DNA from 4 places in the Paenibacillus sp. MDV22-iso6 genome. Region 4 is predicted to be linked to each of the others. Evidence: riboswitches for the same ligand, from Rfam matches in the RefSeq annotation. Region 4 holds a riboswitch; each other region holds the start of a gene.
The links. A riboswitch is a leader RNA that binds a small molecule or an ion and turns the genes downstream of it on or off. The one in region 4 is predicted to bind thiamine pyrophosphate.

Region 1 (7,698 bases), on a different contig from region 4:
GTTTGTAACCAAAATATCGATCTATGTCATTATCATACTTGCCTACCTGCTTTTGCAAAGACTTCAGCAATATGATGAAACCCGCTATCGGACAGGGCGCAAACACTCCAGAATCGATCAGTTCCTATACAGGCAGACGTTCATTCGTAAAGTCGCGATGTTGTTCGTGGCCAAACCTGGCAGTACCAATTACAGTCAAACCGTAAGACTGATGCGGGAAAGTAGCTCGGAACTGAAATATGAATGGCTGGCGATACGAAGGCTGATGTTATTTGTAAGTTGTTTTGTGCTGACCATTGGATGTGTCTTTCTGCTGCATCAGGTTGAACGAAATCATATTTTACATGATCCTGTGAGAGATGACCGGATGTTTGGCGCGATGGGAGAGGCGGAGTTGAAGCAGGCTACCGAGAAGACAAGCTTGGATCAAGCTGTACTCGAGCGCATCGAAATGAAGCGAGGAGCAACTTTTGATGAGATATCCAATGCATTGCAGTCCGTAAATCCCGTTCCACTGGAGCATGATGCACAGACTGAAACTATCGCACGCATCCTGCAGAAGCTGGAAGGTTACAACAAGCAATATCTCCACTGGTGGGAGTTAATTATTGCAATGATGATAGGTTTAGCGGGTTATCACATGCCGATCTGGCTCATGATGTTCCAGCGCAAGATGAGAAGCATGGACATGAGGCATGAAATCTATCAGTTTCAGACGGTTATCTCAATCTTGCGAGAGATGGACCGTATGTCTGTAGAGGAAATACTGGAATGGCTCAATCGCTTTGCTGTTATTTTCAAAAGACCACTGCAAAAATGTCTGTTGCACTTTGAACATGGGCCGGAGCATGCACTTGAACAATTGAAAGAAGATGCAGGTCTGCCTGAATTTCAGCGTTTGGTTGAAAAACTGCAACTTGCACTTGGGAAAATTTCGATTCGAGAGGCATTTGATGATCTGGATAGTATGATGGCCTTTTATTTTGAACAACGGAAGCAGGAATACACCAAGATGATTGATGTTAAAGCATCATGGGGAAGAATGATCGGGTTTACACCGATGTATGCCCTGATCTTCCTCTATCTGGTCATTCCGCTGGTAGGCATGAGTTTCCTTCAAATGAACATTTATTATGAACAGATTCAGAAACTGTAACGACCATGTACGTCACAGTCTGAAATAAATTAAAAACGATATAGGAGGATTTATCATGAACAATGCATCAAGTGCTTTAAAGGTGGCAGCAGGCATCTTTCTGACCATCGCCCTTATTACGATTGTGGTTCTATTGTTTATTTCGGCTCAGGAGGCAACCAAAACGGCACAGAACAATTTTGCCGATATCCAGACCGAGTTGTCCCAAGCTGCATTTACCGTGTATGACGGAACAACCATTAGCGGATCACAAGTCACAAACGCGTTGCGTAAATATGCGGACAAGGATCAGTTCGGTATTCAAGTTATTACAGGTAAAAACAAGGGGGGTCAATGGTATGGCAATCAGTTGAACATATCCCAGGATCTCAATAACGCAGATTACGGTTCAGTGATTTCTCCAGATGATAAAGTAGGTATTATTAATCAAACTATGAGTGAAAAAGACAACCAATATGTCAATCCAAGTGGTAAATTCAAAGCAATTATCGTAAAAGACAGATCCAATGTGGTAAGAGGGCTTATTTTCCAGCAATCCTGACAGGAGTTGGTTTAACATGTCCCAGAATACACAGCAGCTCATGTTGTTCTGTACGGCGGTTGTCCTATTTGTGACAGCCTGCCTGTACGGGCAGCAGAATGTTAGGGTTCTTTCAGACGCTTTGAATCACTTGGTGCAGACAACAGCAGACATGGAAGGACGGCTGAATACCACTCTGCGTATAAGTGAGCCAATCCGTTATAGTGGTGCGGAAGTGTTACACACTGTGAGGCAAATGACAGGGACAACGGTCAGCGTGGAGGTGGACGGGATTGCATATGTCATTGATCCCCTTGTAAACAGAAGAGGAACCATTCCTGTCCAGCTTGCTGCTTCGTATAGACCCGAGTTCATAAGAAGTGAGGCTGGCGAACTGCTGAAGATTGCATTTTGGAAGGAGGCCAGTACACCTTGATTAACGCTGCGTCCAAGCTGCTTGCTGTTTTGCTGGCAGTGATTTTGCTTTATGTATATCCGGCAGCAGAGACTGCAGATCGACAGGATGACATGGCACGCATGACCGTTGTTCAGACGGTTACCCGTTTTGTTGATGCAGTCAGAACAAAGGGATACATATCCCCTGTCATGTATACAGAATTCGAAGAACAGATGGCCCGAACGGGGAATGCCTATGAGATTTCCATGGAGCATTTGCACAAAAAATATGTTCCTCATTACTCAGATCCGATGGATCAGAGCACATTTTCTGGCACCTATGAAACCGTACAAGATGGCTATTATTCAGCCCAAATTAAAGCAAAGCTGTTTCCTTCGTCCGGTGTGCTAGCTTTAGACGATCCTGGGCGCAGATATACACTGGCAATGGGGGATTTCTTCACTGTAACCGTCAAAAATACCAATCGCACACCTGCCATGTTGATTCGTGAGTGGTTGAACGGGTCTGCACAGGCTGCAGCCGTGTTTACCACATATGGGGGTATGGTGCTCAATGAAGATTACTGATCTTTCTATTGTGTTTGTGCTTATCTTTTTACCTATATTCTGGGTTATTTCTCACAATACAGACAATGCCCAAGAGGCTCAATATTTAAGCAATCAATATAAGATGGCACTTCAGACTGCCGTACTGGATGCAGGGGCTGTGATGCATCAAAATGAGAAGCAAGACGATGAAGCAGGGTATGATTCGACCAAATTTGTAAAAGCGGACAAAGAGCTTGCCTTGACTACCTTTACCCAAACACTGGCGCTAAATATGGGGATTCAGGATGATCCTGCTGCTATACGGGCCATGTTTAATTACATTCCTGCAATGGTCGTGCTGGATTATGATGGTTATTACATTTTGGCGAACGAAACTGAGATGACAGGTGATCTTGAAGATTCATTCCGGCAAGTTTGGAGTCCTAAAAAGCCCTATACATATTCTGATTCAAATGGTAGCAGTATTAACTTCACACTCGATGGGTATGTGTATGCCTATGATGCAGGCTTGGGCATGTGGGTTGAGGGTTTCCAGAAAGAACTGGCCTCCAGCACACAAATCCCTCTGCTTCAGAATGCCGAGACGTTTGAGCAGGTCAGACGAGGCCGGATCGTGACAAGTGTGCAGGAAGATTTGGCAGATGTTATTAACCGGCATAATGAGTTTGCAAGAAGGAATGGTGTTTCCTACACCTTTACCATGCCTTTGATTTCTCAGGAAGACTGGTACAATTCGATTAATGATACGGGGCTGATGGCGTTTATTCAGGGAATACCTGTAGGTAACCAAAAGATTAACAATTATGCCATTGGTGGTGGCAGACTGGTGAAGAAAACAGCGATCGTTGGCGGAGTTGATCCTGTAAGTGGAATTAAATACTATTACCCTTCCACATGTAGCAATGGTTACAGAGCCGAAGAAGTGTTTACAAATGCCAAACAAGCGGCAGCACAAGGTTATTTTGAGTATAACTGTTCCATAAATTAAAGGCAGTTTGTTTGTAATATAAAAGCGAGGTTGCATGAGATGTTTACATTACTTTCAGAAAAGGCGACACCTGTGCTAAAATAGGGTTTCGGAACGATAGTAATGTCCAATAGATAGGAGCAACCTCATCTTATGAGTTTATTGTCAGTAGAGAACGTGAGTCACAATTTTGGAGACCGCACGTTATTTAAAAATGTATCTTTTCGTTTACTTGCCGGAGAGCGTGTAGGTCTTGTTGGTGCAAATGGTGTGGGTAAGTCCACACTGATGAACATTCTTACCGGGAAATTGTTAAAGGACGAAGGGAAGGTCGAATGGACCCCCAAAGTTCGTTATGGATATCTGGATCAGCATACCAAGCTCACGCCTGGAAAAACGATTCGTGATGTGCTTAAGGATGCGTTCCTGCCCTTGCTTGAGTTGGAAAAAGAAATGATGTCTATCACGCATCAGATGGCAGACGCCGATCCGGACAAGCTCGAATTGTTGCTGGAAGAAATGGGTGACATTCAAGAGCAATTGGAGCAAGGTGATTTTTATCTGATCGATGTGAAAGTGGAAGAGATGGCGAATGGACTTGGATTGTCCGCCATCGGTCTAGATCGTGATGTGGCCGCGCTTAGTGGTGGTCAGCGTACGAAGGTATTGCTTGCCAAGCTTTTACTGGAGAAACCCACAGCTCTTTTGTTGGATGAGCCGACGAACTATCTCGATGTGGAACACATTGAATGGCTGACGCGTTACCTGAAGGATTACCCGTATGCGTTTATTCTGATTTCGCATGATACAGAGTTTATGAATGAGGTCGTTAACGTTATTTATCATCTGGAATTTGCCAAGTTGACGCGTTATGCAGCGAACTATAACAAATTCCTTGAAATGGCCGACATGAATAAGGCGCAACATATTGATGCTTATGAGAAACAGCAGGAGTTTATCAAGAAGCAGGAAGATTTCATTCAGCGGAACAAAGCCCGCGCTTCCACTTCCGGTCGTGCCAAGAGCCGTGAGAAGCAGCTCGGCAAGATTGAACGGATTGATCGTCCAGACGAAGCGGCCAAACCCACATTCAAATTCAAGGATGCCCGGGCGAGTAGTAAAACCGTCTTTGAGGGTATTGATTTTGAAATCGGATATTCATATGCATTATTGCCTAAAATGACGATGACGATTGAGCGTGGCGAGAAAATTGCCATTGTTGGATGTAACGGTGTAGGTAAATCCACACTGCTCAAGACGATCTTGGGGAAAATCCCACCTATTAGCGGTAAGACTTTCTTGGGGGACTATCTGGAAACAGCCTATTTCGAACAGGAAGTACGTGCAGGTAATATTACCCCGATCGAAGATGTGTGGAATGAGTTTTCTCATCTGACACAGAATGAAGTCCGGGGCCATCTCGCACGTTGTGGATTAAAAAATGAGCATATCACCCGCCCGCTTAACGCGCTTAGTGGTGGTGAACAAGCCAAGGTTCGTTTATGTAAGCTTCTGATGCGTGAAAGTAACTGGATTTTGTTCGATGAGCCCACAAACCATTTGGATGTAACCGCTAAAGCAGAGCTGAAACGTGCCCTGCAGGAATTCAAGGGTACCGTGCTGCTCGTATCCCATGAACCTGAATTTTATGAAGGTTGGGTAACCAAAACGTGGGATGTTGAAGCTTGGTCCGACAAACAATAGTTTCTACGAAATTCTTTGCACCAGAAACAGCAACTTCGTTAACTACATGACTTCAGCAATGGTGAACAACGTAATTCATGGAAATGTACGGTGACAAAAAAAGGTGTCTATGGTAACATAGGCTACAGCTTCATATGAACACTAGGGGGGCCGCACGATGCGGCTGAGATGGAAGAATGCGATTCCGGACCCTTTGTACCTGATCTGGATCATACCAGCGTAGGGAAGTGGCGCGTTTCAGCTAATGACAAAGAGCTTTATCGTTGACTTTGCGATATGGCCTGCAAGATGAATCATGCAGTTCTATGTATACAGCGTTGCGACTATGGATGGTTTCTATAGTTGTTGTGCGTTATGTATAGAGTAATTGCATGCGACAGTCATTCAGTTGATCCATGAATTTTAAATTCGTGGCCACTCCCCTACGGGAGTGGCTTTTTTGTTGTTGTATATCAGCTTAAATCATGCAAGAGGAGGGCGAATAGGACGGTAATCTTCCACGAACATGTAATAACAAGATCATTCGAACTGCATGTGGTTTCACCAGGTACAGGAGACTTGGGCTCTTTTCTGAATATTGCTATGGGTATATGGCGGTGGGTCGATTATATCCACATTCGGGAAAAAAAGCTGACCCTTGAAGAACAGATGTATTGGGCGCAAGGTCTAAAAACACAAGGTGTTCCATCTGACCGAATCATTATGAATGGCTCAGATCAGCTGGATCAATATGCTTCAATTGGTGGTGTGCATTGGGGTCAAGCAGTTACTCGCAGCTATGATAAGGATGAGTTGAGGAGAGTCGATCGGCTGCGCGTAGGCATATCGGTTCATTCTCTGGAAGAAGCAAAAGTTGCAGAAGAACAGGGAGCGGATTATCTCTTTTATGGGCATGTCTATGCTTCAAATAGTAAACCGAATTGCGAACCCAGAGGGCTAAGTGCGTTAGCTGAGGTATGCTCTAATGTTTCGATTCCCGTGATCGCGATTGGCGGGATTAGTCCTGAGAATATTGCTGCCATTCGAACTGCTGGTGCTAGAGGAGCCGCTGTAATTTCAACGATTTGGACGACCGATAAGCCGGAAGTAGCTGCCGCTTCATTGCGACAGGCGATCACGGATTCAGACAAGTACGCCGGACCAAGGAGATGAAGATCTTGAGAGAGGAAGCAAGAAGTCGAAGCAGGAATCGTTCAGGCTATCATCCAGGAATAGTTTCGGGAAGTAAAGTTGGAGCGGAAGTTGGAGGCAAGCTTCATGCAGAAACCATTATTGTAGGTGGAGGAGTTATCGGATGTGCCATCGCATGTGAACTCGCTACTCGAGGCCATGACGTTCTTTTGGTTGAGCGGGCGCGGATCGCTGGGGGAACTTCCTGTGCAGCCGCAGGCATGCTTGCGGCTGATAGTGAGGAATTCACTCATGCTGTAATGGCAAAGCTTGCACGGCAGAGCAGAGCTTTGCTTCATGAGCAGAAGGAACGGATCAGTTCGCTTAGCGGAGTGGAAATGGGGCTGCAACAGCATGGCTTTATTACTCCTTTTCGTTCATACAGTGAAGTCAGCAGTTACAAAAATAATCGATCGTCTACCTTATCTACAGAACATATTTGGTGGGATCGTATTTCTGTCCAGCAGGAAGCATCATGGTTAAACAGGGATACGTATGGAGCATATTACAGACCTTCCGAGAGCGAGGTTCTTCCTGTCAACTTAACGCAGGCTTATGTCAGATCTGCTCAAGCCATGGGTGCAAGGGTGATGGAAGGTGTACAGGATGTCCGTTTGCATACGGATGTGAATGGTGTGCAAGGAATCGAGACTTCAATAGGAACGATGACATCGAGAAATGTAATTATTGCTACAGGGTTACATGGTGAAGAATTGATGAGACATGTGGGTCTGAAATCGCCTGTTTTACCAGTAAAGGGGGAGATTGCAGCTGTGCAGTTTTCTCCCCACCATGCCGGGTACAGGCCAGACAAAACGGTGTATGCAGAGGATATATATATTGTTCCCAAAGCCAATGGAGAAGTATGGATCGGTGCAACAAGCCTTCCTGGAAGAACAGACATGAAAGTTTCGGTACAAGGCATTCAGAAGCTGCTTGCAGCTGCAACAAACTGGGTACCTGGCATGAAGGAAGCACATTTTATCCGAGCCTGGGCTGGTGTACGTCCTTCGACTCCGGATGGAATGCCGTATATAGGGGCTTGTGAAAGTGTTCCTGGTTTATTCGCTGCTTTTGGACATTATCGTAACGGCATATTGCTTAGTGCAATTACAGGCAGCCTCATGGCTGACTTGATTTGTGGCAAAACCTCGGAAGAACTGGGGATTCAGGACCTTTGCCCAGAACGTTTGAACATAAAGGAGATGTTGCAGT
Region 2 (7,698 bases), on a different contig from region 4:
CTTCCGATGAAGAAAATTCAGATTATGTTGCATCTAACGTGGTGATCCCGCAAGAGGAGAATAATAATGGTGGTGGATCTAATCCAGATCCAGACCCAGACCCGAACTTTCCTGCACCACAGCATGTAGTGGCAACAAAAGGTGAGAAAAAGGTTACGTTAACTTGGGATCTAATCATGAACGGATCAGCTTCGGTCTATATGTACGAAGGTTCGTCAGCACCAGTAGATCCTTCACAATGGGTACTTGTTACTTCTAATATTTTGAATAATAGTTGGGAAATTAATGATCTTAGAGAAGGCGAAAAATATATTTTCGCTGTTAGAGCTGTATATGAAGATGGCGTATCCGAATATGGAATTTCTAATTCAGTGAAGATTAACATAACTCCATCCAATCCAGAAACGCCAGGTAATGGGGGAGGTGGGGGAGTTATTACTCCTACTCCTGTAACGCCAACAACTCCACAAGCTCCACAGAAAGAAGTAATCAAAGTGGATGTAGCGAATGGGGATCAATCTTCAACGATCGCTTCCTTGGAGATTCAACGTACTCGAGGAACAGATGGTACGATTAAGGATGAACTTCTTCTTGATCAGAGTAGAACGCAAACCATTATCAACCAATTGAAACAGACAGGCTCCCGCACAGCGGTTGTCTTGATTCCAGACGCAAAAGATGAAGTATCGCAGTGGGATCTGAACCTCTCTCCACAATCGTCAGCAATGCTGGCTGAGCAAGGGGTGGATCTGGTTATTTCCAATCCTAATGTGAAGATTATCATTCCGGCGAGTTCCTTGAACGGACGCACAGATAATATTTATTTCCGTCTAGTACCGGTGAAGAAGGAAACCCAACGTTTAGAGATCCAAACGAGAGCACAGGCGAATGAATCGATCATCCAATCTGTAGGTACAACGGATATCCAGATCATCGGACGTCCAATGACAATCGAAACGAATCTCCAGAGCAGACCTGTTACACTCATATTGCCTTTGGATGCTAATCAGGTTGCAGGTGTGAAATCTGAGGAGCTAGGTGTATATATTGAGCATAGTGATGGGACGAAGGAGCTTGTGCACGGCAAAAAGGTTACCCTAAACGGTAATCATCAGCAAGGCGTCGAGATTGAAGTAAACAAGTTCAGTACATTCTCCATTGTTAAGGTCAAAGACTGGACAGACAACACATTGAAAGCACGACCGTATATTCAGGGGTACATGGATAGCAGTTTCCGACCAGAGCGTAACGTAACTCGTGCGGAAATGGCAACATTAATCACGCGTATTCTGGGAACATCTACTCTTAAGGGAAGTCATGAATTTACAGATGTTACATCCAGCCACTGGGCACAGGCGGCTATATTAGCAGCAGCTCAATCCGGTTCTGTTCAAGGTTATAAAGATGGCAGCTTTAAGCCGGATCAAGCGATTACCCGCGCGGAAATGGCTGTCGTGTTACAGCCGTTATTAACATCTGCTCAGATGACTACTGCGCCGACAGCATTTACCGATGTGAACGAGCATTGGGCGCAACAAGCAGTAGAACAATTAAGTTCGGCGGGAGTAGTTACCGGATACACGGATGGCACGTTCCGTCCAAGTCAGCCGATAACCCGCGCTGAAGCTGTTACAATGCTGAATAAGCTGATCGGTCTTCAAGCTGAAATGAATGCGGCAGGACATTGGTCGGATGTACCTGCCACACATTGGGCTTATGAAGCGATAGAGGCAGCTTCTATCCGCAAGTAAATAGTTGTATTCAAACTCAAAGAGATATCTTTCAGTCATTCGGCTGGAAATATCTCTTTTTTTACATCAACATATAGCACCATGGATTCAATGCGCTCCAGAGTACTCCCGGATGCTATGCCTAGCCCGAGAATCCTAATAAGGCGGCCATAACAGCTTGCGTGCAGTTTCGTAACGTTCCGCCACAGCTGGCCAGTACACAACCTTCCACCAGTCCTCGATATATTTTTTGCGTTCATTCTGGTGTTTCAGATAGTAGGCGTGTTCCCATACATCAAGTGGCAGGAGAGGCACGATGTCGGACTGGGACAGGTTCTGATGTTTCTCCGCCTGTAAAATCTCCAATCTGTGCGCCCGCGGGCTCCAGACCAGCATGGACCAGCCACTGCCTTCCACTTTGTTGGCCGCTTCAGTGAATTGATTCTTGAACGCTTCATAGCTGCCAAAATCCCGCTTGATCTGCTCTGCGAGCATACCGGAAGGCTTACCTCCACCTTTAGGGTTCATAATTGTCCAGAAGATCGTATGCAGGTAATGGCCTGCACCATTAAATGCGAGTTCGCGTTCCCAATGTTTAACGAGTTCAAAATTATTCTTTTTCCGCGATTCTGCCAGCTTTTTCTCCGCGGTGTTCAGTCCGTCTACGTAGGATTGATGGTGTTTGTCATGGTGTATACGCATCGTCATCTCGTCGATATGTGGTTCCAGCGCATTGTAGGCATAGGGTAGGGGTGGCAGTGTGTGTCCGCCAATAGGTACAGGTTTCTCTTTGACTGGCGCTGCTGAAGAGTTGGTTGTACCCTCGGCATTTGCATTGGGAGTCTTTACAGCAGTCGCTGAAGATTGTGCCTGTACCGCTGGAGTGGAGTTATTGATTTTTCCCGCAGCATTGGACGATTCTTCTACAGCTTCACGATAGGGCTGTTCAGATACGGGCGTTGAAGCAACTTGTACGTTGGGATCAGCCGGTTGTTCCGAGGTTTGAAGAATATGGTCCAGTGAAAAAGATGGATCAGACACCAAATCTCGCAAAGCTCCAGATTGTTTCAGCGTTTCAAGTACCCCCAGGAAATACTCCGATTCACGTATGAAATGCAGAATAACCACTTTGGCAATCGGCACCTGCTGAACAGCAGTACTTTGCTCCAGCAGGACGTACAGCTGTCTAATGAACTCACGCGATTGTGTGCAGGCCGCAGCCACGAGCTGTTCAATACAGCGGATGATGTAAGGAGCAGGCGGTTGGGTTCCCGGCAGTATTTGCTTCAACAGCTGATTCGCGACTCGTTCGCTATTCTCAAAAATCGCTTCCCATTCCGCAAGCCATTTGACATATGAGGGTTCAAGATCAGGAACCAAGGCACGAATGACAATCGTATGTTCCTTCTCTTGCTCTTTCCAGAAACGGACTTCTTCGAGTACCCGCAGAGGCAGCAGATGCCCATATCCATACCAATTCATAAGCGGTATACCTCCGTTCAGATGAATTTGAATTCAGATCCAGTAGCAGAAACGAATTGCTTCCCCGGTTCGCTCAATTTTGTAATATACAAGCTAGAGCTGTCTTTAATTACATCCCAAAAGTATATTCTTCAGGCATGTTGTCCTATGTATACACAAAAAAAAGAGCCCCTAGGGGCTCTTGAATTACCGGATTTTCACGATTCTCCGTTATTCGTATTTTCCACATCATCGCTGCTCGTCTTGGTCACATGACTCAGGAATGTGGAGACACGGCGCAGATATTCCTTCGGATGCTCCCGGAAGATCAGCTCATGATGCGCACCGTCCACAATCCATTCATCGGAATTCGGATTGGTTTGGTTGCCGGCAAGCAGCTCTGCAATCGGGTAAGGAGCTTTCTCATCCTCGGTACCATGGATGAAGAAAATCGGGAAAGGATAATCTTCTTTTTTCACTTCTTGATACGGAATTTGCTGCAATCCGGTCCCGTTCAGAATCGGGAACAGCAGGTTCATAATCTCCAGCGTAGGCTGCCGCGGAAGATCAATCTGATTATGGATGTTGTGATACAGCGTATCCGGCTCAAGCAGGAACGTGCTGTCCAGAATCATAGCATCCACATCTTTGGTAATAAGCCCAGTCTGCAGGGCTGTACCTGCACCCATGGAGAAACCCCATACGACAAGCTCCTGAGCTCCGCGCTGCTTCGCAAACTGGATAGCACCAAGCAGCTGCTGGGACTCGGCTTTGCCGCCTGTGGCAACAGCTTTGTTCACCTGTGAAGCGAAACCGTAATCGAACATCACCACATTGAAGCCAAGTTGGTGAGCATAATGGGCCAGATCATACATTGGTACCCAGGTCTCTTCACGATTCGCACCATATCCATGGCTGAATATGATGGTTTTGTTTGCATTATCATCAGCCGGAATATACCAACCCTGCATCGTTCGACTGCCGTCTGCTGCCGGGAACGTGATGTCTTGATACTTCATGTTCTTCGCCTGCATGGGATTGGAGAATACAGGCGCTACAGTTGGATTGGATAATACCCAAGCAATATAACCGTGTAGTGCAATGAAACAAAAGAGCAGAAAAAATACAACGGAGAGCAACAACGCCACGACAATATGTTTGAACCGGATCAGCCTCGGTGATAACGAAGAAGGCAGATCTGACACTTTCGTTTGCAGCGGGGCTTCGCTCTGGGATGTCGGATACATGATTGCCCCTCCTTTAAAAATCAAATGAAGATAACAACGAGACGAACAGAGCGGATAAATGATTTTTCTGACTACATATGAAGCAAAATCTTAATTTAATATATCTTTATCGTATGTTCCAATATAGTCAAAGTCAATTGATTGAGGCCATTTGTTACGCAATTGTTATATAGTTTTGAAGATATATGGGTAACATTTCCTTAGGGTGCAAATTGCAGGGGATTCTAATTTATAAAAAGAAAATATTTACAAATATCCCTATTCCAAATGGCGCTTTTTGGTTTACAGATGAGACCGTTTCTCATATAATTTATGTAACCAAGTTTCATGTGATGAAACATGAGGAGGGCAACTTGCCATGGAAGACCGAAAGTTAACCGTCCGGGCTGTAGAACGGGCGCTGGATATATTATTGTGTTTTACAACCCGCAGTGATCTGGGGCTCACGGAAATTGCGAGCCAGATCGGTCTGCACAAAAGTACAGTCCATCGTCTGATGGCTACTTTGGAGGACAAGGGGTTTGTGATCCGGGATGCAGCAACCGAGAAGTATCGACTCGGCATACGTATCTGGGAACTGTCTGCCCATATGTCTCGCAGCGATGATCCTGCCATTTTGCTCCTTCCTGCGATGGAGCGGCTGAGAGATCGACTGGGCGAAACCGTGAGTTTATATCTGCGTGATGGCAGTGAGCGGATTCGAATTCAAGCCGTACAGAGTGATCAGGCGATTCGTCGTGTAGCTCCGGTGGGCGTCAGACTTCCGTTATCTGTGGGAGCATCCAGTAAAGTGTTAATGGCTTTTGCCACCGAAGAGGACCGCGAAGATCTGATGAATGGACCGGAATGGCCGGTATTTATCGATCCCAAAGTATATTTGGCCCAGATGAAAGACATTCTGGAATATGGCTACGCAACAAGTTATGAGGAGCGTGAACCAGGAGCCGCGGCAGTATCTGTACCCATCATGGATCGGAAAGGCAACATCGCTGCTGCTCTGTCGGTATCCGGGCCTGTTAGTCGCCTTTCGCAGGAGACGTTGCATGAATATGCACCTGTACTGAAGGAAGCTGCTACACAGATGGGACTTATGTTATCCTGATTTTATGTTCTGGAATATAAAGGTTGTTTTTATGATTCGGTTGCGCTACTCTGTAATGGACGGCCCAACAGGGTCAGCAATTGAATATAAATTTGCGGCTTAAATGCTGCAACTTGTTAACGTTACTGGGGGAGTCCGAATTGTCCGGACTGAGACGGAATCGCATGAGATTCTGGACCCTTTGCACCTGATCTGGATCATACCAGCGTAGGGAAGTAATCGGCGATACGACCACGAACACCGTATAATGTGACCTATGGATGGACTCCGTTATGGAGTCTCTATAAGGTATGTTATTGGTGATGGACATAAGCCGGTTCCCTTGGGAACCGGCTTTTTTTATACAGTAAACAGGCGGAAGCTGGTGTCAGATCTGCTTTTGGATAAAGGGCTGGGTGCCATTGGCGAGCATTGGGTGTAAACCTTTTGCTTCGACTGTCTGTATTAATTGAAGTGTATGTCCCTATTTTGTGTGGTATGGTCGCTCTTCCTTTTTCTATGTTGTGGATGATTTGGACCCGTGAGCAAGCATTTCAATCCAGGCAATCACTAATGAGGAGGAGACAAGAGCGATGAGCACAGGAAACCGAATGATGGGACAGGACAAGCAGAATCTGCAGTTGGCAGAGGAAAAAGGTACGACAGGACGGGTTCAGCCCTTCCCGGGCAGCCGCAAAGTATACATTCATGGCTCACGACCGGACATTGCTGTACCGGAGCGCGAAATTGCCCTTCATGACACCAATACTCCCCAAGGAGTGGAGCATAACGAACCGCTGCGTGTTTACGATACGAGCGGACCAATGACCGATCCTGGATTTCATGCCGATATCCGGGCAGGGCTGCCAGCGCTGCGCACCCGCTGGATTACGGAGCGTGAAGATGTTGAAGCCTACCAGGGAAGAACGGTCAAACCGGAGGATAACGGATTGAAACCAGGAGGGAAGCGAACTGGAGCCGAGAAGTATCCAGGCTTGCGTGCTAAACCATTACGTGGACAGGCAGGGCGCAGTGTGACTCAGATGCATTATGCACGGCAGGGAATGATCACGCCGGAGATGGAGTTCGCCGCTATTCGTGAGGGTGTGGAGCCAGAGTTTGTGCGGCAGGAGCTAGCGAGTGGAAGGGCCATCCTGCCGTCGAATATTAATCACCCAGAGAGTGAGCCGATGCTGATCGGGCGTCATTTTCATGTGAAGATCAATGCGAACATCGGAAACTCTGCGGTATCCTCCTCCATCGAGGAGGAGGTGGAGAAGATGACTTGGGCCGTACGCTGGGGATCGGATACGGTGATGGATCTTTCCACAGGCAAGGACATTCATACGACCCGCGAATGGATCATCCGCAATTCACCTGTACCGATTGGAACAGTACCGCTCTATCAGGCGCTGGAGAAGGTCAATGGAGAAGCCGAAGCGCTGACCTGGGAGTTGTATCGTGACACGCTCATAGAGCAGGCAGAGCAGGGTGTGGACTACTTTACGATCCATGCAGGTGTGCTGCTGAGATATATTCCGATGACCGCCAAACGTATGACGGGCATTGTGTCACGGGGCGGGTCCATCATGGCAGCATGGTGCCTTGCGCATCATCAGGAGAATTTTTTGTATACCCATTTTGAAGAAATCTGCGAGATTATGAAAAGGTATGATGTGGCGTTCTCGCTCGGAGACGGACTGCGCCCAGGAAGCATCTATGATGCCAATGATGAAGCCCAGATGGCGGAACTGGCTACGCTTGGAGAACTAACACAAATCGCTTGGAAGCATGATGTGCAGTTGATGATTGAAGGTCCGGGGCATGTGCCGATGCACAAGATCAAGGAGAATGTCGATCTGCAAATGGAGATATGTAAAGAGGCGCCGTTCTATACGCTGGGACCGCTGACGACCGATATCGCCCCAGGATATGACCATATTACCTCGGCGATTGGGGCGGCGATGATCGGCTGGTTCGGCACGTCGATGCTCTGTTATGTTACGCCAAAAGAACATCTGGGCCTGCCCAATAAGGATGATGTGCGGGAAGGCGTTATCGCCTACAAGATCGCTGCTCATGCCGCTGATCTGGCGAAAGGTCACCCACGTGCCCAGCGGCGGGACGATGCGCTGTCCAAGGCACGGTTTGAGTTCCGCTGGAGGGATCAATTCAACCT
Region 3 (7,698 bases), on a different contig from region 4:
CTGCAGACATTAAACCAACTCGTTCAACCTATCGCGGCCGTAATTTGGCTCTTCTGTCTTTATTTGTTCTATTTTTCTTTCTCTATGTCGGCACCGAAATGAGCCTTGCCAACTTCATGCCAGCCATTCTGATTGAGAAAATGAACATGAAGGAAGCAGGTGCTGCGCTTAGTGTTACCTGCTTCTGGATCGCCATGTCTGTTGGACGACTGTTTGCCGGATATATTGCGGAAAAATTCCAATATCGCGTCTACGTTCTGTACAGTTGCCTTGCAGCAGTTGTACTGCTGATGATCTTTCCTTTTACCTACCAGATCTGGTCGGCATTTCTGATCATCCTGTTGCTCGGGCTTGCACTATCGGGCGTGTTCTCCATTGCCCTCGTCTTCGCCAGCAAAATGCTGCCTGGAACAGAAGAATCAACGCCCAGCATCCTGATAGCATCAGGTGGTGTTGGTGGTGCCATTCTGCCTTTGGTTACAGGCTGGAGTTTGGACCATCTGGAAGTTAACCAGTCGGCGTGGATGCTTGCCATTTTTGCAGTTGGTCTGCTGATTATCAGCGTGATCGCGTATCAATGGCAGCGCAGGCATACTGTGAGTTCAGCATCGTAATATCTACCAAACAGAAGATAAATTAAATTCAATGAATCATAGCTGGTAAAAAGATAGGCTTCGTAGCGTGAATGCTACGAGGTCTTTTTTGATTTGAAAATAACAATTACTTCTTTATCTTAGTTCAGTGGACGATTGCCCAGGAAATACTTTCAGATGCTCTAAATCGGAACTAACGTTATTTAGGTTGTAGGGACTACACTCCCTTTATCCTTAATGAATTTACCGAATACATATCGAACGAGTGGTCCCAGAATAATAATTTGGTAAGGAAGCGCCAGGCTGAAATTACGAGCAATCGTATGAAGATACGTACTTAGTACGGATGCTCCATTTAACTGATTCGCAAGATAAGCGGAAATCATTCCGTACAAGGACATGATCAGAACCATTCCAATGACCATGAAAAATGACATAGCCAGCACGCCCAGGATTTTGTTGGACTTGTCAAAAGGTAAGGAAAATGCAATTTTTCGCGCTACAGGTCCGACAATAAAGGACTCCACCAGAAATGCAATGACAAAGCACAATATGAACTGAAGCAATATTTCAAGCGCGGACATCTTGCTCAATAACCCATTGTGCCATAAATTGAAGGCCATCATGACGATGACCATTCCTGTGCACATCATCATTCCAAAAATAATCTGTTCTTTCTTCGTTGTTGGCAATTCTCTCATCCTCTCTGTTTACCTTCGTAATTATAGAGATGACGAACCCCTCCTCATAAGTGAACATTCTGTGAACAATTATAATTTTTCCAACTTAAAATCTTATTTGACAACCTCGTGGTACAGCCCTATGATATCCCTTAAAATGGTAGAAAAGATTCACTGCATATAAAGGAGGATTTGGATTATGAGTTTTCAAAAGCGCATTGACCACGTCGGCATTGCCGTTCGTGATCTAGAGACCACGCTGCGTTTCTATACGGAGATTGTTGGTCTTGAATTGAAAGATCGGGTAACCCACACCAACGGTGTCATTCAGCTCGCCTTTCTCGGCTTCAACGGAAGCGATGAGACTGAGATTGAGTTGATTCAGGGATACAGCGACAAGCTGCCTTCCGAAGGTACGGTGCATCATTTTGCTATCCATGTCGATGACCTTGAGTCTGAGTACAACCGCATTAAGGCAACTGAGGCCGAGTTTATTGATGGAGAGATGATTACACTGCCTAACGGTTACCGTTATTTCTTCATCTATGGACCCGAGAAGGAATGGATTGAGTTCTTCCAGCGCTAAGAATTGGAGCTGATTTAATGAACATTTTAATTACCGGCGCAGCCGGAAAAATTGGACGTGACTTGTCCCAACACTTGTCAGAAGCATTTCACCTGCGACTAACGGATTTGAATATCGACAGACTGCATACGTATCAAGGGACAAGCCATGAGATCATGACACTTGATGTGACAGATCCCGAAGCCTGTCAGCACGCTTGCGAAGGCATGGATGTGGTTGTACATCTGGCGGGAGATCCTTCCCCGCATGCCGGATTCTATGAATCGTTGTTGGACATCAATATCAAAGGTACATTTAATGTATTCCGTGCAGCTAAGGACCAAGGTGTGCGGAGAGTCATTCTGGCAAGCAGTGCACAGACGATCGAGGGGTATCCCATTGATGCTCAAGTCTATCCGGACATGCCGACACGCCCACGGAATTTGTACGGAGTTAGCAAATGTTTTGGTGAATCGCTCGCTTCCTATTTTGCATATACCGAAGGTTTACAAAGTGTAGCAATACGTATAGGTGCATATGATGATTTCCAACCGGATGGACCCGCGCTGGAGGCAAGGGATATGAGCGCGTATATTAGTCCGGCTGACTTGTGTGATTTGATGTTCAAAGCAATTACAACTACAGATCTGGAGCCCTTCACCATACTGCATGGGATCTCGAATAATCGGTTTAAACGATTGAATCTGGAAACCACTCAGAAACAGGTAGGCTATGACCCGAAATCCGATGCTTTTGCACTCAGTCAGATTTCCTTATATGATTCGCCACGATAATTGTTGAAAATCACACATCTAGAGAGGTCGTTATACGCATGTATAATGGCCTCTTTGATTCATTCATACGTGCCCCTATCCAGTTCCTGACTGGACATGCGTGGGCCTCTGGCCTATAATTACACCTAGTAATGCCCGTAACTTCATAGTTTCCCAGGGGAGTCGGAATAGGCCGGCTGAGAGTGTATCCCACCAAGATACTGACCCTTAGACCTGATCTGGATCATGCCAGCGTAGGAATCGGAGTATATCGAATTGGCCCAGCCTCTTTGCTGAGTGCCACATCTCTAACGCCTGCACGCGTCCCGGATTAACGGGGCGCTTTTTTAATGTTCTTTTATATAGCCAGAGAGCTAAAAAAAGTGACGTCATCCGGATCATAGCTGGTATAAATCTGTCGATTTATGCAAGAAGCTTGGATATGAAGCCAAGGAGTACCCCGCGCCACTGGCCGGACAACATGAAGGAGAGAAATGAAGATGAGATGGCGTAAAATGATGGGCCTAATGCTCTTGTGCGTACTACTCGTGGCTATGGCCGCATGTGGCGGCAAAGAAGCTGCACCTTCAGGAGAAAATGGCAACAGCAACACCGAAAACAGCAATGAAGGTGACAACGCAGCCCTCAAGGACATTAAAGTGGTGCTGGATTGGACACCAAATACGAATCATACCGGACTGTATGCGGCCGTAGATCAAGGTTTTTACAAAGCTGAAGGCTTAAATGTCGAGATTGTACAACCAGGTGCCGGAGGCGCGGATACAATGGTGGCTTCGAACGAAGTGCCTTTTGGCGTAAGTTATCAGGAGAGTGTGACCCAGGCCCGCACACAGGGCGTACCGCTCGTGTCCATTGCTGCAGTCATTCAGCATAACACGTCCGGATTTGCCGCTCCGGTGGACCGGAACATCAAATCCCCCAAAGATTTTGAAGGTAAAACCTATGGTGGCTGGGGCTCTCCGGTGGAAGAAGCTGTGATGCAGTCCATTATGGAAGGCGAAGGCGCCGATGTATCCAAAGTAAAAAATATTAGCATGGGCGATGCAGACTTCTTCACCGCTGTGAAACGCGATATCGACTTTGCCTGGATCTTCTACGCGTGGACGGGCATTGAAGCCGAACTGCGCGGGGAACCGATCGACATGTTATATGTGAAAGATTATTCCGATTCACTGGACTACTACACACCTGTACTCGTTACCAATGAAAAGACGATTCAGAACGATCCCGAGCTGGTTAAAGCGTTCTTGAAAGCGACTTCCGAAGGATATCAATACGCGATTGAACATCCCGAAGACGCTGCCAACATTCTGATCAAGGCCGTACCGGATCTGGATAAGGATCTTGTACTCGCAAGCCAGAAGTGGCTGAGTCCAAAATATCAGGATGACGCACCACGCTGGGGTGAGCAAAAGCAGGAAGTATGGCAGAACTACACGGATTGGATGTTTAGCAAAAAACTGCTCGATGAGCAGGTAGATGTATCCAAAGCATATACAAACGAGTTCTTACCCCAATAAAATTATCCATATAAAACGAACTTAGTATTTACACGATGACGAAGAGGACAGAAATAACGTGAAAAAGCGAAGCGTTCGCCTTTATCACCGGATTTTCCCTTTGGAGAAGGGAATCAAAAAAATCTGGGGATAACAGCGATTGGAAGGTTATTCTGTCATCGAAGTGGCAAGTGTAACAGTCATTAGTTCATTTTATATATTTCGAAAGGAAAAGTGATCTCTCATGGCAAGCACACTACTTAGCATTCAAGTCATTCCCAAAACGCCAAATGGCGAAAATTCCTATCCTTACGTTGATCGTGCCATTGAAGTTATTCAGCAGTCCGGCTTGAAATATCAGGTTAATCCACTCGATACCACGATGGAGGGAGAACTAGAGGAACTGCTGGAGGTTGTCCGCAAAATGCACGAAGTTCTCGTGGAAGCTGGCAGCCCAAGCATCATCTCACAGATCAAAATCGCCCATAGCCCAAGTGGCTTCAGCATGGACACCCTGACGGAGAAATATCGCTAATGCATGCCTATTGGAAAAGCGTATGGCCGCCCTTTGTGGCGGTTATTCTCTTTATAGCGATATGGCAGGGAGCCGTCTCCCTGTTCCATATTGAGAAATGGATGCTGCCTGCGCCTTCGGACATCGCCCATGAAGCAGCCTCCCAGGCCGAGCGACTTGGCATGCATGCATCGGCAACAATCCAGCTGACATTAATAGGATTTGCAGCAGGTACGCTCGTGGGATTACTGATTGCGATGGTGCTGCATCTGATTCCATTTTTCAAATCTGCACTCTATCCATTACTTATTCTTAGTCAAAATATACCGACCATTGCGCTTGCTCCGCTCTTGCTGATCTGGTTCGGATTTGGGCTGCTGCCCAAACTGATTACCATCATCCTGGTCTGCTTCTTCCCGGTGGCTGTAGCTGCCATGGACGGGTTGACCCGCACCGATGCGGCGATGATGAACTATATGCGCATGGCTGGTGCAAAACGCGGCCAAATTTTCTGGAAGCTCGAACTTCCACATGCATTGCCCTCGGTGTTCTCGGGGATTAAAATTGCCGCTACGTACAGCGTCATGGGTGCGATTATCGCCGAATGGATCGGTGCAGATAAGGGCATCGGCTATTATATGATGCTGCAAAAATCAGCCTATCGGACGGATCGTCTTTTCGTGGCAATCATGATTATTGTGGCATTGAGTCTGCTACTATTCCTGCTCATTGCGCTATTGGAGAAGCTGCTCGTACGCTGGCGTCCACAAAAGCGATAACTTTGAAATATGCACCATATAAAGGTTAGGAAGTGATGACAAGATGACACCCGAACACAACGAGCGGGTAGCTACTGCGCCGGATGAAGGTGCAACCACTCCAACGAGTAGCGGGATTCCTGAATATGGAACCGTGGCCTTACCTGCACATCATTCATCACCAGCGTTGGAAGTATTAGACGTGAATGCTTCGTTCCGGGAGCGACGCAGCACATTGCCCGTTCTGGATGGCCTGTCCCTGACCGTGGAACAAGGAGAATTCGTAGCCATCGTCGGCCCTTCCGGCTGTGGCAAAAGCACCCTGTTTCACATCATCGGCGGTCTGCTGAAACCTCAGGAGGGCCAAATCCTGATGAATGGTCAGGATGTCACCGGACAACGCGGCAAGATTAGCTATATGCCGCAGCAGCCTGCCCTCTTCCCATGGCGTACCATTGAGGACAATGTGCTGCTTGCAGGTGAAGTGTCTTCGGATGCACCACCCCGAGCAGAGGCGCTTGCAGATGCCCGGAAGTGGCTGAGCAGTGTCGGACTGGCTGGGTTCGAACAAGCCTATCCGCATATGTTATCGGGCGGCATGCAGCAGCGGGTTGCCTTTCTGCGCGCCCTGCTCAGTCCGCAGGAGCTGATGCTGCTAGACGAGCCTTTTAGTGCGCTGGATGCACTGACCCGTAGCGACATGCAGCGCTGGCTGCTCGATATCTGGGAACAGAACCGCCGCTCGGTGCTGTTCATTACGCATAATATCGAGGAAGCATTATTGCTTGCGGACCGTATCTATGTTTTATCAAATCGGCCTGCGGCTGTACTTCACGAGGTCGATGTTCCCTTTGATCGTCCACGTCGCGAAGCGATCACGGAGGAATCTGCTTTTCTTGAACGGAAACGGCAGATTTCCCAGTGGATGAGAGAAGAACAGCAGAAAACCCGCCTATCTAAATAGTGCGGGTTTTTGAGTTATTTTTTCCCTAAAATGGGTGATCCAAGACAAACTACCCTGCGTATCATTGGTAAAAGACAAAAAGGAGGGGTCAATCCATGCAATCAACCGCTTTTGCACCCTTGATCGATGCCCATCTTCACCTGGACAAATATACACCTGAAGAACAACGTGAGATGCTGCATTCCTTCCCATCCCAGCAGGTTGAGGCTGTCATCGCCGTTTCCATGAATCTGGCTTCTGCCCAGAGTAACCTAGAAGTAGCTTCCCAATACCCTCGTACCGTATATCCGGCCTTTGGGTTCCATCCCGAGCAGCCCCTGCCGTCCCTGGCAGAGCAGGATCTATTTATCAAATGGATCGAAAAGCATATGGGACAAGCCACAGCGATTGGGGAAGTTGGATTGCCTTATTACAACCGACAGGAAGCCGAACAGGCAGGACAGTACTTTGATCAGAGCGGCTATATCGATCTGTTGGAGCGATTTATCCAGCTAGCGAAACGGCACGGTAAACCGATTGTGCTGCACGCTGTATACGAGGATGCCGATATCGCCTGTGACCTGCTGGAGCAATATCAACATCGCCGGGCACATTTTCACTGGTTCAAAGGTTCCAAGGGGACCGTCCAGCGAATGGCTGACAACGGATACTTCGTCTCATTTACACCTGATATCATATACGAAGAGGAAATTCGCGAATTAGCTCGCCAGTATCCTTCCGAGCAGGTTATGGCAGAGACTGATGGACCTTGGCCTTTCGAGGGACCTTTCCAGGGAAGAATGACGCACCCTGCCATGACCAGACAGGTCATTCAAGCGTGGAGTGAAGTGACCGGTATGGGAACGGAGCGGGCTGCGCGTCTCTTTTATCAGAATACGAAACGCTTCTACGGTCTTCCTTAGGTCCGAATTGGCATCCATTCTTGTGCTGGTTCCTCAACTAAATAGATATAGTATGCAAAAAAAGAAGTCAGTCGGCATCTGCCGAACTGACTTCTTTTGAATTTACACTTAACGTTTCAAGAATCCTTTGCCTTCGAGGAATGGCTTCATCTGTAGACGTACCGGTTCTGTGAGGCGTTTCGCCATCATTTCGGACCACGATGTAGAACGTTCCCCTTGAGTGCGCTCCTTCATGTATGCAGCAGTCGTTTCGTCATAGCTCTCGACGCCTTTGAGAGTCTGCTCGGCGTTATAGCGGCCATGGTGCAGGACAGCATCCAGTGGTAGACGCGGACGAATACCCGTATCCTGATCAGCAACACCAATGCACATTCCATATACTGGATAGACGCCGTCGGGCAAACCCAATACTTCGCTCACTTCCTCAAT
Region 4 (7,698 bases):
ATCAAACACTGTCAGACAGGTAGCTGGCGCTGTGGGTACTTCATTGCTCGTAAGTGTAATGACCAGTCGCACAACAGCACATGTTCAAGATATGGTTGTAACGGGTGCAGCCAAAGGCTTAACCCAGCAGCAGTTGGGAATGGAATCCATGATCCAGGGAATTAATGATGCTTATGTTGTCATTATTGGCATTGCCGTTCTCGGATTGCTCCTTTCCTTCTTCATCAAACGTACCAAACAAGCGACGGAGGAAGACTCCAAGCAGCCTGTAAGACAAAAAGTCTCGATGAATACAAATTAAGAACAATATTTACATGAATTACATCATGTAGAGCCTATTGTATCTTATATAAAAAGCGGCAGATCAGGACACTAAGTTTTATGTCCAATCTGCCGCTTTTTTGTGGTGTATTACATAATATAAATGAACAATTTGCCTGCACACGTAAGTAAGAACAGCTGCGTTAACTCGTTCTCTCCATGAGGATCTGCCTGAATTGTTCGAGATACGATCTGCAATCTTTGACAATCCTGTTTGCCTCACACTGAAGAGAAGACGATTCAAATTCCGTTTGAAACGCCTGTAGCGTTACTTCCAACATGGAGATATTGATCTCTTTCTGCTCAACTAAAACAAGCAGCCCTTTGGTCAGTTCTTTCGCTTTAATAGGTACTTCCAATTGGAGAATAGAATGACTGAATTTCTGAAGACCTGCAATCAGGTTATTTTTATCCAACACAATTTCTTTGGAATCAGGAGCGATCATCAAAAGACTTGGAAAATCAATAATATGCTCTTGTCTTTCCAGCATGGAACGAAGCAAGATTTCAATGTAGTTCAGGATTTTGGGCACAAGATGGTTCCAATCCGGTTGGTCAAGATGGAAGTTTCTCCACATGTTCGAGATTTGATGGATCATGCCAAAACCAAAAATAGCCCCTTCATAAGCAAAAGGTTTTAATTCTTTCCCAAATACCTGTACCAGTCGTTCAGATAACCAATTTAACTGCATGCGAGTCAAGTTTTTCAGATCGCATTCTCCAGAGTAGAAGCCTGTCCAGAATAGCTCCACAACAAGCTTTTTTTCTGGCAAAATCATCGGCACCATAATCTGATCCACCAGTAAATCAAAATCGGAAGCATAGCTTTGGCTCTCCAAATCTTTACGAATCATCATATCTTCCTGTACACGTTGCTCCAGAATGGCAAGAATACAATCATCCTTCGAGCCAAAGAATTTATAAAATGTTCCTTTGGACACACCTGACTCGTCTAGGATCATTTGTATGGAGGTGTTGGTCACTCCATGTTTCCCAAAGAGTACAAGCGCTGAGTCCAATAACATTTGTTTCCGCTTATTCATAAGTTCCCCCTGGATGATTTAGGTGGTTCACGTTACGATATCTAATAACCTATTGCAAATCCACTGCAAACATCATATGTTCCTTCCAAATCCCCTTGATTTTAATATTCTGCCGGTCCGTCTCCTGAAAGCCCGCCTTGCGAAGCACTCGAATCGATCCGGCATTGTCGGGCAGCGCACCTGCCTCTACTCGTTTTATGCCCGCTTCATTCATAGCAAAATCCAGTGCTAGCTGAAGGGCTTCACTCATATATCCCTTGCCATTCTGCACCTGATCGAGCACATAACCAACAATCCATTTGGTGGTGGAATCCAGTTCAAGTTCGAACAGAGAGATCTCCCCAATAAGCTCATGCGTATGGTTCAGGAAGATCCCGAAAGAGTACCGTTTCCCTTCTTCCCTCGCCTTGTTCCACCTTCAAGAAGGGCGACCTGACCCTCCAATGTATAGAATGTATCCGATCGTTCGCTTGCCGATATTTCTTCGAAAACAGCCCGGTTTCGGAACTGCAAATCCAGTAGTTCAGCAGCGTCTTCCACGTTCAAAAATCGTAAATAGATGCGTTCCCCACGATTGTCCATCTGTATGTTCATCCTTATCTCTGGTTGTAGTAGATTGCATTCATCAGAAGTACGAGAGTTGCCGTTTATAAGCCATATCCCAGAACAGATATTCAAATTCAACACTTCTTCTGAATATGTCTTCAATGGCCTCCAGTTCCTGCTCGGTTTTATGTTCGCATAATGCATCCAGTGTATCATAGAACCATTCGAATGAGTCGCGGAATTCATCACTTGCATAATTTTCGATCCAAGTCTGATAGAAATTGCCCTCTAATGAATCTCGATATTGTTCTTTTAATCTTGTGGCATAGTCGTAATACGTCCACGCACAAGGGAAAATGACGGCGATGATTTCGGCAACCCCACCTGTTTGTGCAACACTCATCATATTCGACGTATAGGCCTTGTTATAAAGAGAGGGTTTGACAGCATGATTTTCATCCAGCGTAATCCCAAATTCATTCATATAATTTCGATGCAAATCCATTTCTTCGTACAGAATAGCGTGTTGAATCACCGTAAAGTTCGTCATCAGTTTTTCATCTGTCGCCTTCACCGCACCCATGGCAAAAATCTTCGCATATTCAATCAGATATGTATAGTCCTGAAGAAGATAAAACTTAAACGCTTCCTGATCCAGTGTGCCTTTCCCCATTTCATGTAAAAAAGGATGGTTGTATCCATCTTCCCATACGGTTCTGGACTTATCTTTTAACGTTCTTGAAAATGACATGATCATTTCTCCTTATATTAAAATTATAATGTTCCCGCTTCACATCCAGCTATCGCGTTCTGTCATCCAAAATGCAGACCAAAAAGCCCTTGTCCTATTTTCGGCAAGGGCAAAATAACATGAGTACATGTCATTTGCTCCCTACGTCAGTATTAACTAACAGGTTCAAAGGGTCAGGTTTTAACCTTCTCAACTGCAAACAGTCCCCCTGCAAATAGCTCAGGCTTATTACAACATGTGTTTTTCCAAATGTCAATCCATTCCTATTAATCTTCAAGTTCCCCTAAATCTTCTTGCAACTTCTTAAGTCGGGTGCGGATATCCTTAATCATACTTTGCAATTTGTTTAACTCATCTACCCATTTTTGCTCATTAGAGACGTTCGTCGCTGAATTTGAATGATACGCCGGAGACGTCTTTAACTTGTTTAAATCCGATTCGTAACCCCTCCGCTCTTCCTCGGCTTTTGCTAATTCCTCCTCGGTGATGCCAATCTGGTGCTCCAGATAAATAATGTCTGATGAGTTACCGTGAGTTAAGCGCTGTGAATACGTCATCGTTCACCTCATTTCTGATGATCCATTGCTTTTCCAAGGTCATATGGCTGAATATCGATATCCAATTTCATACCCAGAGCCAATTTGGCAAGTTGACTTCCAATAAAAGGCCCCATCGTTAGCCCAGACGCACCAAGCCCGTTGGCTGTGATTAAGCCATTCCAACCAGGAACAGCACCCATTACCGGAAGAAAACCTGGTGTAAACGGACGGAAACCTACTCTTACTTCCTGAAACGTGCTATCGGCTAAACCTGGAGCCAGTTCCAATCCTTTATTCAAAATTTCCTGCATTCCGCCTGCGGTTACTCTTATATCATAGCCTTCAATATCATTTTCGTGAGTCGCCCCGATCACAATCTTCTGTTGATCAAAGGCTAACAGATATTGATCCGAAGGAGGCATGACCACAGGCCAGTTCCCAGTGTCTTCTCGATCGTGAACCTGCAAATGCATAATTTGCGCCTTCTGATAATGAACCTTAAAATCAATGCCCAAGGGCTTCAACAGTTCACTAGCCCAAGCGCCGGCACACACAATAACCTCGTCAGCCGATATGACTTTACCGTCAACAACCACTCCAGTTACTCGGTCCGATTCATATTGAAGTGTCGCGTCCCCATTAATCAGGACCGCTCCATTTCGCTGTGCCGATCGGATTAAGGCATCACGCAGTGCACGTCCATCGATACGCGCAGCACCACTGATGTAGACGGACTGAAAGTTCTCCTCCAGGAGAGGAAAACGCTCATGGGTTTCTTTTGCATCCAGACGGGTAATATCGGCAATCTCCGGTGCATCTTCTTTACGAAGGTGTGCTCGCTCCTGCATCTTGTTGATTTTCTCTACTTCCGTATGAATACTAAGAGCACCCACTTGAGCGTAACCCGTTTCCGTTTCCCCTTCACTCTTGAGTTCTTCAATCAAACCGGGATAAAAACGTGCACCAGCCTTGGCAAGCTGATACCAATCCTGATTACGGCGCTGAGATAACCAGGGACAGATGATCCCGGCAGCAGCATCCGTAGCCTGCCCTCGATCTTTCCGGTCTATAATAAGAACTTCCGCACCCCGTTTTGCCAATTGATATGCTGTGGAAGCCCCAAGAATTCCTGATCCTACGACGATGACTTTCTTCATGACTGCATCCCTTTCCTAAATCACTGTATCCATTATAGCGTATACTGTTTGGTCTGATAATGGCAAGGCATCGACATGATGATACATAATCCTAAAAGGTTTTCGATAAGTCGTTCATCGAAGTAAATAGTTCGTTTAAATTAATGTTATTTATGTAATATAATTCAAATCAGGTTTCTTTTAACTCTGTATCCGCGCCATTTACGCACACGACCTTTAACGAAATGAGGAATAACACAACGATGCCGAAACCTAGTACGGGGAATTCACTGGATACCGATATGCCGCTTATGATTACAGGTCAAAACCAGCTGACCGTAGATGAATTAATGAATTGGAACGGCCATTCACGGGATTACAGTATTGTGCAGTGTATCGGGGGAACAGGGAAAATTGCAGCCCAAAATCATGAGTTTTCGATTCGGAAAGGAACAGCTCTTATTATGTTCCCGGAGGTCACATACCGTTACGACAATCTGAGTGATTCATTGTTGTTCGATTGTTTGTCCTTTAATGGCTATTTATTGCCCCGGTTTCTGCATACCTTGCAGATCGGGGAGCTGCGCGCCTTCAAGCCGGATGGGATGCTTCATATCCTGTTGCATGAAATAACGTTGGCGCTACAGTCCCGGCACAAGGATCAGATCTGGCAGGTATCCGCATTGCTATACATGCTACTGGTCAGGTTAACCATTGATGGAGATCGTTATGGTGCTTATGAACGCTCGGATGCCCGATTAAAGCTGGGTGGACTGGTTACTTTTATCAAGCAAAATTATGATCAGGATATCTCGCTCTCCATGCTGGCTCAGCAAATGGACGTCACCGAACAGCATTTGAATCGGATATTCAAAAAGGAATTCCAAATGACTCCGCTTGATTATCTGACACGGTATCGGTTATTGAAAGCCAAAGAAATGCTCGTCCATGACGCCGGAATAACGGCCCACGAGATTGCCCGGGCTGTTGGTTTCAACAGCGCCAGTTATTTTGGATCCGTATTCAAAAAATATGAAGGAATCTCCCCTATCGAGTTACGCAAGCAATACCAGAGTTAAAGGATTTCCATCGTGATCTCTGCCAGCGAGGTTAACCGCAGATCATACTTCGAGAATTCCAGATTACGCGTTACCTCGTTAGGCACAATGACACAGCGAATCCCCGCGGCTTTGGCTGCCTTCAGTCCATTCGGCGAGTCTTCGAACACAACCGCTTCGGATGCCCCGATCCCGAGACTCTCCAGGGCGAGCAGATACAATTCCGGGTCCGGTTTAACCCTCTTGACGTCCTCGGCTGTATGAATGACATCGAATAGTTCGAAAATGCCGAGTGTGCGCAAATAACCATGAACCCAATCCCGGGTAGAGCTGGAAGCAACGGCAAGTTGAATTCCCTTTTTACGGGCAGACCGGAGCAACTCATGCACGCCTGGAAGAATTGCTGCCTGCCCCAGGTATGCTTCGTATTTCTGTTCAGAGAGCAACTTGATATGATCGTGATCGATCGGTTTTTGCAGCGCTTGCTCCAGGTATAGAAAAGGATGAAATTCTTCAAACGATGTTCCTACGTTTTTCGACCAAAGCTCCAGCCCAAGTTCAAGTCCATGCTCTTTATAAATATCGCGAAAAGCATAGAACCAGGGAGTCTCCGTGTCCACAATAAGTCCATCAAAATCCAAAATAAAGGCTTTTACCATTACGCTTTTCTCCCTCCAATGATCAGCCGATTTGGCGGGAAAATGGGCTTAGAAGCGTGCAGTCACGTCCGGACGGGTAACATTCATCGATAAAAAGTGACAGGTGCATCCCGTTCCGGCTGGTGACTGTCCAACAATTCCAGCCCGGATCTCCCCCTCTATCGGCATGCCGAAATATCGAATTAATTTCCACTCCACCCCATCGGGTGAATAAAAGAATGAAATGCAGTCCTCCACTTTGCGTATGCGCAGATAAGGGTTGGTTACGGGAACTTCAACCGAATTGCAATCATCGGATGAACCTTCCTTCGTTACTACCGACACAATGGTAGCCGCTTTTCCATCATACTCAAAACAAAGCTTGCACCAGTTTCGTTCATCCGCCATCACCATCAAACATCCGGAATCATACTGATGTTGCATGTCCACGGTTAGCTGGGTCGTCATTTCAAAATCGTTAGGCACCGGCATCGACAGAAATGGCGCGGTTGCACGGATGTGTTTACCCGCTGGGTCCTGGAAAAAGTCTGTATCAGCCTGAGCTTCTACAATTAGAACGCCTTGATCGGTATAAGACCAGGTCTTCGGCTCATTAATCCAGTTCATTTGGTTTCTTGTTTCTGTTGCAAATACGTTTGTCATTTCTATGCCTCCCAGGTTCATTTTCTGTATTATATATTCGTTCGTTATACAGAAAACCCCTTCTCCTACATATTTTTGTAAGAACTGATCACTTGGGAGTGTTTCTGGGGATCAGGGAGGAATAACATAATGACCATGAGTACGATGTAAAGTACAAGAATGACACTGAATAACAGCACAGGATTATAGTGATACAGTAGCCCTGTCAGGTAACCTGATGGAATTGCGGTTAACGTCATGACGGTCTGCACTGCCGAGAACATATCCGCTTTTTCATGTGTACCCAATCGGTTCATAAGCAGTGAGTCCCGGTACGTTTGTAAGATGAAATTGCCTGCCGCCAGTACAATTAGAGTCAGAAATAACATGGCTATATTTCCCGCAGGGATCAACAGAAAAAGTATTGCCCCCACTGTACTCAAAATGATCGAGAAACTGACATACTTCTCTTCTGAACGCCGTTTCAGACTCGGGATAATGACCAAATACAAGAGCATGACGGTTACAGCGGTGACGACCGGGATAAATGAAATAATCCGATCATTGAATTTTAATTGTTCCTTGAAAAAAATCACCTGAAAAAAGTTCAGCTGCAGGATCAGATTGGAAAGCACCGTGATGAGAATAATCGGTAAAAGCCTCCGTTTGTAGAACGATTTGCCGAAAAGTCGCAGACTGGAGGCCAGACTTTGGATCACCCTGGTCTGGCTATGCATTCCCATAAGTTCCTTCCCTACTGCGGTCTCATCCGTATATCGGTTGCGAATGAAGAACATGACGGTCATGAGGATGCCACCGACAAAATAAATACTGGCTAGTGTTGGCACAATGCCAATATCAGCAATCACTACCCCGGCGATCGGTGTCAGTACTCCAGCACCAGTAATGATCATGTTGAGAATGGCGAATACCTTGGATCGCTTGTGTTCCTCAACATCCTCAATAATTAGACAGTTGAAGGAAACCGTCACAAATTTGGAGGTTGCATTCAGCAGGTAAGCGA

Region 1: it holds a riboswitch for thiamine pyrophosphate, as region 4 does, so the genes downstream of both, AC4PM4_RS24380 (thiamine phosphate synthase) here and tenA (thiaminase II) in region 4, are expected to answer to the same signal.
Region 2: it holds a riboswitch for thiamine pyrophosphate, as region 4 does, so the genes downstream of both, thiC (phosphomethylpyrimidine synthase ThiC) here and tenA (thiaminase II) in region 4, are expected to answer to the same signal.
Region 3: it holds a riboswitch for thiamine pyrophosphate, as region 4 does, so the genes downstream of both, AC4PM4_RS23105 (ABC transporter substrate-binding protein) here and tenA (thiaminase II) in region 4, are expected to answer to the same signal.

What each region holds. Positions count from the first base shown of each region.
Region 1 is NZ_JBZVDZ010000009.1:150,381-158,078, reverse strand. Features, by position in the region: gene AC4PM4_RS24410 (hypothetical protein) at 1-1,156, shown strand, start outside; gene AC4PM4_RS24405 (hypothetical protein) at 1,212-1,697, shown strand; gene AC4PM4_RS24400 (hypothetical protein) at 1,714-2,112, shown strand; gene AC4PM4_RS24395 (hypothetical protein) at 2,109-2,660, shown strand; gene AC4PM4_RS24390 (hypothetical protein) at 2,647-3,630, shown strand; gene AC4PM4_RS24385 (ABC-F family ATP-binding cassette domain-containing protein) at 3,763-5,313, shown strand; TPP riboswitch at 5,447-5,556, shown strand; gene AC4PM4_RS24380 (thiamine phosphate synthase) at 5,896-6,465, shown strand; gene thiO (glycine oxidase ThiO) at 6,471-7,698, shown strand, end outside; gene thiS (sulfur carrier protein ThiS) at 7,697-7,698, shown strand, end outside.
Region 2 is NZ_JBZVDZ010000008.1:78,861-86,558, reverse strand. Features, by position in the region: gene AC4PM4_RS22100 (S-layer homology domain-containing protein) at 1-1,751, shown strand, start outside; gene AC4PM4_RS22095 (Fe-Mn family superoxide dismutase) at 1,887-3,212, opposite strand; gene AC4PM4_RS22090 (alpha/beta hydrolase) at 3,410-4,438, opposite strand; gene AC4PM4_RS22085 (IclR family transcriptional regulator) at 4,797-5,540, shown strand; TPP riboswitch at 5,658-5,771, shown strand; gene thiC (phosphomethylpyrimidine synthase ThiC) at 6,131-7,698, shown strand, end outside.
Region 3 is NZ_JBZVDZ010000008.1:301,001-308,698, forward strand. Features, by position in the region: gene AC4PM4_RS23085 (MFS transporter) at 1-614, shown strand, start outside; gene AC4PM4_RS23090 (DUF2798 domain-containing protein) at 797-1,285, opposite strand; gene AC4PM4_RS23095 (VOC family protein) at 1,473-1,859, shown strand; gene AC4PM4_RS23100 (NAD-dependent epimerase/dehydratase family protein) at 1,877-2,632, shown strand; TPP riboswitch at 2,778-2,890, shown strand; gene AC4PM4_RS23105 (ABC transporter substrate-binding protein) at 3,112-4,152, shown strand; gene AC4PM4_RS23110 (thiamine-binding protein) at 4,376-4,666, shown strand; gene AC4PM4_RS23115 (ABC transporter permease) at 4,666-5,424, shown strand; gene AC4PM4_RS23120 (ABC transporter ATP-binding protein) at 5,468-6,367, shown strand; gene AC4PM4_RS23125 (TatD family hydrolase) at 6,463-7,269, shown strand; gene nfsA (oxygen-insensitive NADPH nitroreductase) at 7,378-7,698, opposite strand, start outside.
Region 4 is NZ_JBZVDZ010000001.1:505,034-512,731, reverse strand. Features, by position in the region: gene AC4PM4_RS02220 (DHA2 family efflux MFS transporter permease subunit) at 1-301, shown strand, start outside; gene AC4PM4_RS02215 (TetR/AcrR family transcriptional regulator) at 465-1,364, opposite strand; gene AC4PM4_RS02210 (GNAT family N-acetyltransferase) at 1,414-1,710, opposite strand; gene AC4PM4_RS02205 (hypothetical protein) at 1,728-1,946, opposite strand; gene tenA (thiaminase II) at 1,990-2,661, opposite strand; TPP riboswitch at 2,783-2,881, opposite strand; gene AC4PM4_RS02195 (hypothetical protein) at 2,928-3,218, opposite strand; gene AC4PM4_RS02190 (NAD(P)/FAD-dependent oxidoreductase) at 3,227-4,357, opposite strand; gene AC4PM4_RS02185 (AraC family transcriptional regulator) at 4,600-5,415, shown strand; gene AC4PM4_RS02180 (HAD family hydrolase) at 5,412-6,053, opposite strand; gene AC4PM4_RS02175 (DUF1349 domain-containing protein) at 6,102-6,695, opposite strand; gene AC4PM4_RS02170 (MFS transporter) at 6,761-7,698, opposite strand, start outside.